2 regions of the Nocardia sp. CA-128927 genome follow, and region 2 is predicted to be linked to the other one. Evidence: riboswitches for the same ligand, from Rfam matches in the RefSeq annotation. Region 2 holds a riboswitch; the other holds the start of a gene.
The links. Region 2 has a riboswitch for S-adenosylmethionine ahead of ACQPW1_RS03145 (aminotransferase class V-fold PLP-dependent enzyme). Riboswitches for the same ligand answer to the same signal wherever they lie in the genome.

Region 1: another riboswitch for S-adenosylmethionine. It lies ahead of ACQPW1_RS15785 (amino acid ABC transporter permease); the one in region 2 lies ahead of ACQPW1_RS03145 (aminotransferase class V-fold PLP-dependent enzyme).

What each region holds. Positions count from the first base shown of each region.
Region 1 covers NZ_CP192087.1:3,338,401-3,342,653, forward strand. The annotation lists gene ACQPW1_RS15780 (amino acid ABC transporter ATP-binding protein) at 1-182, opposite strand, end outside; gene ACQPW1_RS15785 (amino acid ABC transporter permease) at 179-1,237, opposite strand; SAM riboswitch class I at 1,506-1,600, opposite strand; gene ACQPW1_RS15790 (hypothetical protein) at 2,024-2,752, shown strand; gene ACQPW1_RS15795 (glycosyltransferase) at 2,756-3,904, opposite strand; gene ACQPW1_RS15800 (LppM family (lipo)protein) at 3,913-4,253, opposite strand, start outside.
Region 2 covers NZ_CP192087.1:638,542-642,794, reverse strand. The annotation lists gene ACQPW1_RS03155 (YbaK/EbsC family protein) at 1-360, shown strand, start outside; gene ACQPW1_RS03150 (flavin reductase family protein) at 544-1,095, shown strand; gene ACQPW1_RS03145 (aminotransferase class V-fold PLP-dependent enzyme) at 1,136-2,455, opposite strand; SAM riboswitch class IV at 2,502-2,615, opposite strand; gene ACQPW1_RS03140 (LysE family translocator) at 2,765-3,412, shown strand; gene ACQPW1_RS03135 (Pls/PosA family non-ribosomal peptide synthetase) at 3,749-4,253, shown strand, end outside.

The sequences.
Region 1 (4,253 bases), 2.7 Mb from region 2:
CCCGCGTCCAGCGACTCCAGGTGGTTGACCACCCGCAGCAGCGTTGACTTGCCGGAACCGGACGGGCCGATCACCGTGACCACCTCGCCGGAGCGCACGGTCAGGTCGACGCCGCGCAAGACCTCGTGCGCGCCATAGGATTTGCGGACGCCGCGGACCTCGACGGCGAGTGCGGTGCTCATCGGGTCGCTCCTCGCGGTGCGGTGGAACCGGAATCGGCGATCTCGCGCAGCTTCTGCCAGGCCCGCTGGGTGGGCGACGGCGGTGGCGTGCGCTGGGTGCCCTTGGCGTAGTGGCGCTCGATGTAGTACTGCGCCACCGAGAGAATGGTGGTGAGCACGATGTACCAGGCGGTGGCGACCAGCAGCAGCGGCACCACCCGGCCGTTGCGTCCGTAGATCACCTGGACCTGATAGAACAGCTCGGCGATCGCCATCACCGACACGATCGAGGTGCCCTTGAACAGGCTGATCACCTCGTTGGTCGCGTTGGGCAGGATCGACCGCATGGCCTGCGGGACCACGATGGAGCGGAACTGCCGGACCTTCGGAATACCCAGCGCGGCAGCGGCTTCCAGCTGACCGGCGTCGACCGAGATGATGCCCGCGCGGATGATCTCGGCCGAATACGCCGCCTGATGCAGCGCGAGCCCGATCACCGCCGCGGTGAACCCGCTGATCACGCCGTTCACCTCGAAGGTGAAAAACGCGGGGCCGAACGGTATTCCGACCGACAGCGTGTTGTACAGGTAGGCGATGTTGAACCAGAACAGCAGCTGCACGATGAGCGGAATCGACCGGAACGCCCAGATGTAGCACCACGAGATCACCCGCAGCACCGGGTTGTTCGACAGCCGCGCGATAGCCAGCGCGGTGCCGAGCAGGAAGCCCAGGGCGGTACCCCACGCGGTGAGCTCCAGGGTCACCTTCAGCGAGGCGAGCACCGACTTCGCGGTGATGTACTTCGCGAAAGTCGGCCAATCCCAACCGGGATTGGTGACCAGGCCGTGGATGAACTGGGCGAGCAGGTTGAGCGCGACGGCGCTGATCACCCAGCGCCACGGATGCCACGTCTTGGCGACGGTCGGCGCGGAATCGCCCGGAACGGTGGCGGATTCGGCGGGTGTCACGGGGGAGTCCGCGATGCTCTCGGTCGACGCGGGCACGGACTTGTCCGGCGCCAGGTCCAGAACGGCGTCGGGGACGGCGACGGCATCGGGTGCGGCGGACGCACTCATGACTCCACCTCGCGGGCGCTCGGCTCCGTCATGAGTGCGAAAGCAGCTGTGTCATTTGTTCGCTCGCTGCGCTCACGCATGGTCGAGGTCCTTCGGAAGAACGAACGGACCGCGCCACATCGGGCCGCGGTCACATCACCCGGCCAGCGACGGGTGCAACAGACTGGCTGCGGGTCAGCCCCGACAGCTCGCGGATGTCACTTTGCATTGATCGATATGACGGCGGCCCCAACGGGTGCCTCGGACAGCAGCGATGATCACTTCGGTTCCTCCATCGGTCCCGGCGGAAGCACCCGCACCCGGTGAACCGGGGGGTTGCTGCGACGTCGACGAGCCAGGTCTCTCGGTCGCTCTGGATGGTTGTCGCCGATCCGGACACCGGACGATGTCAGGGTCGAGCCGAATTATCATGCCCAGCAGGCGAACCCTTGGGCAAGGGAAGTAATCACCGTGAGCGTAGATCTTGCCGTAGCCCGATTCGCCGGGTAAGTCCGGTAGCCGGATATGCGCTGGCGCAGTGTGATCGGGCGCTCACGCGCTCGGGGCGGCTCCGTCGGGGAGCAGCATACGGCTCGTCGGAGGTGTCCGTGTGCGGACCCCGCGAAGTCGGGCCGCAGACCTGATGTGTGCGCTTGCGCAACTGAGGGGAGGGGATCGATCGGCAGTGCTGGAGCGGTGGGCTCGAGGTGACACGCCGATAGCTTGCCAGGGGCAATACGGGCTGTTCACAGCGTTTGCCGGAGTACCGTCAGCCTTCGATTGTGTCGACGATGAGAAGAGGTCTCCGTGGCCGTGCAACGCCGTCTGACCGTATTGTCCGCCGTGGCGACCTGCTCGGTCGCACTGGCGCTCGCGGCACCGACCGCGGGCGCGGCCCCGATCCCGCCCGCCGTGCCGCCCGTTCCGCCCGCCGTGGCGAGCGACCGTCCCGCCCCGACCGGCACCGCCGCACCCGGCGACCTGTTCGGCGTCTACAACACCGCGATAGATGGCCTGCGCGCCTTCGGCATGCAGCCGTTCCTCTACCCGACCGCGGCCGCGTTCTGCCTCAACGGCACCTCGCTCGGCCTCGCACCCGCCGTAGCCGGGGCGGTGCCGGGCCCGTGGCCCAAGACCTCGATCACCATCCCCGGACTCGACCTGGCCGCCGTCAAGTCCGGCCAGACCATGTTCACCTTCGTCCCCTACGGCCTCGGCCAGGACGGGCCGGACACCACCGGCATGCAGGTCGCCTGGATGAACGTGACCAGCGGTCGCGGCGGCCTCGCGTCGATGGGCCCGCTGTCCACCGTCTTCCGCGCCATGATCCCCGCCGAAGTCCCGGCCGCCCTGCGCCCCATGGCCGAACGGGCCATCCAGAACTTCTTCGTCGCCGCCCTCCCGATGGGCGGCGTCCGTGCCGTACCCGTCGATACCGGTCAGGGCACCGTGCTGGCCGCGGTCTTCGGCACCGTCGAGAACGGCGGCAAGTCCTGCTTCTTCCTGCCGACGGTGGGGATCACCGAGGTTCCGTAAGCGCTAAGCACCGACTGTGTTGAGCGCGCGGCCTTTCCAGCGCAGCGCGCCTCGGCGTCGGGCGCGATGAGAGCGTGCCCACAGCAGTAGGTAGGCGGCCACAGAGAACGGGTGGGACAGGGCCGCAAGGACATCGGCGGGGGTGAGTGGTCCGCCGGTCTCGGTCGAGCGGGCCAGCAGCCTTCCGGTGACCGCAGCTGTGTAGCCGAGGGCTCCGACCCGGCGGACCTTGCCGCGACCGCAAGCTGCGGCCAGGGGCGGGACCCAATAGGCCAGCGCGGCAAGCGTTCCCACGGCAGTGCCGCCCGCGACGGTGCCACCGTAGGCGGACCACAGCCAGCGGGTGTATCCGGCGTCGAGTTCGCGAGTGCCCTCGTACATTCGGGTGTTCGCCATGCGGCCCGCGGCGACGAGGACGGTGGATTGTCCTGCGCGGCGCAATGTTCGGGCGATGTCGAGGTCCTCGGTGACGCTGACGGCCACAGCGGCGTGTCCGCCGATGGCACGGTAGGCGGCCGTGTCGAACACCAGAAACTGCCCGCAGGCAACGGAAGTCGACGGCCGCAGGGTCCGGTTGGCCAGCGAGATCGGCAGCGTGGCCGCCCACGACCAGCACAGCAACGGCTGCACCAACGCCTCGGCCATAGACTCGGCCCGTTGCATCGGCCACGGCGACACCAGCGCGACCCGCCGCCTGCGCAATTCGGTGACCGCCGCCGCGATCGCACCCGGCGCCAGCCGCACATCCGCGTCCACGAATACCAGCACCGGCGCAACCACAGACTCGGCCAATCGCGCGCACGCGGCAGCCTTACCGGTCCAGCCGGGCGGCGGTTCGGTGTCGTTGCGCAACACCGAGATTCGTGGATCTCCAGCAGCCGCGTCGACTGCCGCCGCGAAGGTGTCATCACCCGACGCGTCATCGAGAATCACGACACTCAACCGCGCAACCCCGCGCTGCGCCCGCAGATCCGCGATCAACCCCGGCAGGCGCGCCGCCTCGTCACGAGCTGGCACACATACGGTGACCGGCTCGATCACACTGGTCGCAGTGTCGGCCAACTGCCGCACCGTAACCCGGTTGTACAGCGCAATCCCAGCGCCCACCAACGAGATTCCGGCCCCGGCCCACACCGCACCCCCCAGCCGCAGGATGGTACTCAGCGGCTTTGTTTGACCGTTTTCCACCAGCGGTTCCAGGAGAGACCGGTGGGGGCGCCCGGCGCGGGCGGGTTGCGGTCCATGTACGCCATGGCGGCGATGATGGCGGCGACGGCGAGGGTGATGCCGCCGACGATGCCCGCCCAGCCCGCGAACGAGCGAGTGTTCGGGTCGGCGTAGCTGACCTCGGCGCGCAGCGTGGAGACGTCGCCCGCGGGGAGCTTCCAGGAGACGATGTTGTCGCCCTCGCGGTTGCCGTTGGTCTTGGCGACACGGGCCGGGAACGCGATGGTGAACTGCACGTCGGAACCGTGCGGTGGCACGGATTTCAGGTCCACCC
Region 2 (4,253 bases):
GCGCGAACGCTCGGTGTCGAGGTGGGCGCCATCACCACCTCGCTGGTGTTCCTGCTGGACGAGGATCCGGTGCTGCTGCTGGTCTCCGGCGTGCACGAGGTCGATCTCGAGTCCACCGGAAAACGCCTGGAGGGCACGCTCACTCCGGCGCCCGTCGAGATGGTGCGCGAGGTGACCGGGCAGCCGGTCGGCGGCGTCGCCCCGGTCGGCCACCCCACCAACCTGCCCACCTGGGTAGACACCGCGCTCTCGAATCACCGCGAGGTGTGGGCCGCGGGCGGTCACCCGAACACGGTCTTCCGCACGTCATTTCATGAGCTGGTCCGCATCACCGCAGGCTTGCCGATAGACGTCGACTGATCACGCATCTGTGGCAGCTGGTCTTTTACCCGTCAGTTCCACTGATCTCGCGAGCACATGGGTAACTCACCGGGCACGGGCTAACCCAACCCACGTCGATCCCGCCGGTCGCCAACGTCACTCGCCCCGCGCCTAGGTCTGGCCTGAATACGCGGAGAGGCGGGGGAGCGTAGTTTTGGACGCGTGACCGAAGCAGAACGGCCCGCCACGGATTTCCAGATCCCTGATGATCTGAGCGGGATCACCGCCGAGCAGTTCCGCGCATCGATGCGCCACTATCCGGCGGGCGTCACGGTTGTCACGCTGAACTCACCGAACGGCCCGATCGGCTTCACCGCGACGTCCTTCGCGTCCCTGTCGCTGGCGCCGCCGCTCGTCTCCTTCAACATCGCGCACACCTCGTCGAGCCTCGCCGCGCTGCTCGATGCCGACTCGGTCGTCATCCACTTCCTCGGCGAACACCAGCACGACCTGGCCCAGCGCTTCGCCCGCACCGCCGCGGACCGCTTCACCGACCGGTCCCTGTGGACCACCCTCGACACCGGCGAACCCGTCCTGCACGGCACCCCCATCTGGCTCCGCGCCACCATCCACCAACTGATCCCCCTCGGCGACCACACCCTCGTCGTCGGCTTGGTGACCCGAGTCCACGACAACACCAACGAAACCCCCGCCGCCGCCCCGCTCCTCTACTACAACGGCCGCTACCACCGCCCCACCAAACTCGGCGACTGACAGACGCGGCCACCCCGACGGGGCGACCGCGATCGCTCGACTAGCCGACGAGGCAGGGGGCGGCGCCGGTCGGGGCCTGGGACGTGAAGGGGCGGGTTTCGGGGGCCGGGTTCCAGAGGCCCTGGGTGGTGGCGTAGTTCCAGGCCGGGCCGGTGCCGACGAGGGTGGCGATGGCTTGGATCAGGCGGTCTACATCGGCGGGGGTGGTGCCGAGGCCGATGCTGGCGCGGAGAGCGCCGTCGAGTTCTAGGCGGGCGAGCAGGGGGTGCGCGCAGAAGCGGCCGTCGCGGACACCGATGCCGTGTTCGGCGGAGAGGTAGGCGGCGACGTGGCCGGGGACGAAGCCGTCCAGGGTGAAGGCGACGATGCCGACGGTGTCGGGGGCGTCGGTCCAGATGCGCAGCAGGTTGACGCCGGGGATGGCGGCGAGGCCGTCGCGCAGGCGGTCGGCGAGCTGATGTTCGTGGGCTGCGAGGGTGTCGGCGTCGATCTCGCTGAGGGCGTCACAGGCGGCGGCGAGCGCGGCGGCGCCGAGCACGTTGGGCGAACCGCCCTCGTGCCGCTGCGGGGCGGGCGCCCACTCGGCACCGGTGGTGGTGACCTCGCGGACCGCGCCGCCACCGGCCAGGTACGGCTCCGCGTTGTCGAGCCAGTCACGGCGGCCGACCAGCACGCCCGCGCCGAACGGCGCGTACAGCTTGTGGCCGGAGAACGCGAGGTAGTCGATGCCGGTGTCGCGCAGGCTGATTCGCCGATGCGGCGCGAGCTGCGCGGCGTCGACGAGGATGCGGGCGCCGCACTGGTGGGCGATGGTGGCCAGGCGCTCCAGCGGCAGCACCTCGCCGGTCACGTTGGACGCGCCGGTGACCGCGAGCAGCGCGGCGGGCTTGCTACACAGCTCGGCGACGAGCCGCCCGATGGTCTCCTCGACGGTGGCCGCGGCCTGCACGACGCGGCGGCCGTGCCTGGTCCACGGCAGGAAGTTGGCGTGATGCTCGATGTCGAGCACCACGGTGTCGCCGGGCACACAGGACGCGAGCAGGTTCAGCGAGTCGGTGGTGTTGCGGGTGAACACCACCACCTGGTCGTCGGCCGCGTCGAGGAAGCGGGTCACCGAACCGCGGGCCGCCTCGTAGCACTCGGTGGAGATCCGCGAGGCGTAGCCGGCGCCGCGGTGCACGCTCGCGTAGAACGGCAGCAGCTGCTGCACCCGGTCGGTGACCTGGGCCAATGCGGGGGCGCTCGCGGCGTAGTCGAAGTTGGCGTAGGTGGTCGTCCCGCCCTGGACGAGCGGTACCTGGAGGTCGTCACCGGAAACCCTGGCGAGGGGGGCACAGGTCTGGGTGGCCACAGCAGTCATCACGAAATCCCGTCGGCTCTGGGACTCGTGATCAGAAGATTCGTCGAGTCCGCGCTTGCCGCACCCGGTCGGGCGTCGGCCTGGTCGTCACCCGGAGCACCCCACCGCGGAGGAGGGTTGCCGACCAGCAAGCCGGGGCTGAACGCTGGTACTCATGACCTGACCCGAGATTGGCAGATGTCCCCCGGCCCTGTCAACTGGTCCGCGACGCCGCGTGTTCGCCCGGAAAACCCGTCCGCGCTGGTCACCCGCGGCGGGCGCGGGTGGAAATCCGTTGCTTATCCGGCGACTTTGCGGTCACATCATGAGGTGTCACTTTCGCTCCTGATCAGCTTCATCGGCCTGTGCGTCCTGCTGGCGCTCACCCCGGGCCCGGATTCGTTTCTCGTGCTGCGGTTCTCGCTGGTAGACGCCCGACCGGGGATCGCGGCGGCGATCGGGTCGGCGCTGGGCGGGATCCTGTGGGCGGTGGTGGTCGCGGCCGGTGTCGCCGCGGTGCTGGAGCAGTCGGCGACCGCGTACCGCGCGCTCAAGGTGGTCGGCGGAATCTACTTGGTGTACTTGGGTATCCGCGCGCTGCTCGATCAGCGGCGGCAGCGCAGGGCGGGGCTGGCGGCCGAGGGCGCCGAGGGCCTCGCGCAGGCGGGCGGCGGCACCCGCGTATCGGTTCGCTCGGCGTTCACCGCGGGCGTTTTCTCGTGCATGTTCAACCCGAAAGTCGGCCTGTTCTATCTCGCCGTGCTGCCCCAGTTCCTGACCGAGGTCACCTTCGCCAACACCCTCGCGCTCGGCGCCGTCGAATCGACCATTGCCGCGGTAGCGATGGTGCTCCTGGCCCTGGCCGCGTCCCGCGCGGTCGCGCTGCTGCGCCGCCCGAAGATCCGGGATCGGCTCGAACAGGCCAGCGCCGCCATCCTGACCGCCCTCGGCATCGGCACCGCCGCCTCCGCGGCCTGATCGATTCCGCTCGAAACGCCCTGAGCTGCAAGATCACCAGGTCGATGTGGGGAATCACACCGGCCTGAGCGGATCGACGCAGCGATCACCTGGCGAACCCGCCGGGCAACCCGCCCACCAGGGGTTGCTTCGGCGCGTCCGGCGGAAATCGCCACGACCTGCAACAACCCCGCCTGCGGCCGGAAGACCGGCAACCGCGCCGGTGAACAACAAACGTCGACAACCCCGAGTACCGTGGACAACTGGTCACCGTGGTGTTTGCCCACTGGTAACCCAGCTATGACACAAACAACAGGGAAGTGCGAGGCAGGTCGAATGGGAGGTGGGCAGGGCGTCATGCTCCAACCACAGGTTGATGTGACGGTGGACCCACTACTTCGGACCGAGCACACGCCACCGGCCCGGACCCTGGTCGACATCCTGACCGCGACCGCGCTGACCCATCCCGACGCACCCGCCATCGATGACGGCCAGGTGGTGCTCAGCTACCTCGAACTCGTCGTCGAGATCGAGAAGACCATGGCCCGGCTCGCCACGGCGGGCGTGCGGCCCGGCGACCGGGTCGGCGTGCGGATGCCGTCCGGCTCCCGCGAGCTTTACCTGACCATCCTCGCCGTGCTGTACGCGGGCGCCGCCTACGTGCCGGTCGATGCGGACGACCCGGACGAGCGGGCCCAGCTGGTCTTCGGCGAGGCCCAGGTCACCGCGATCGTCACGGCGGCGGGCATCGAAACGACACCCGCGGGCATCCGTGCCGCAGCGGACAATCCGGTCGACGCGAGCACGAGCACCCTGCCCACCCCCGCCGACGACGCCTGGATCATCTTCACCTCCGGCTCCA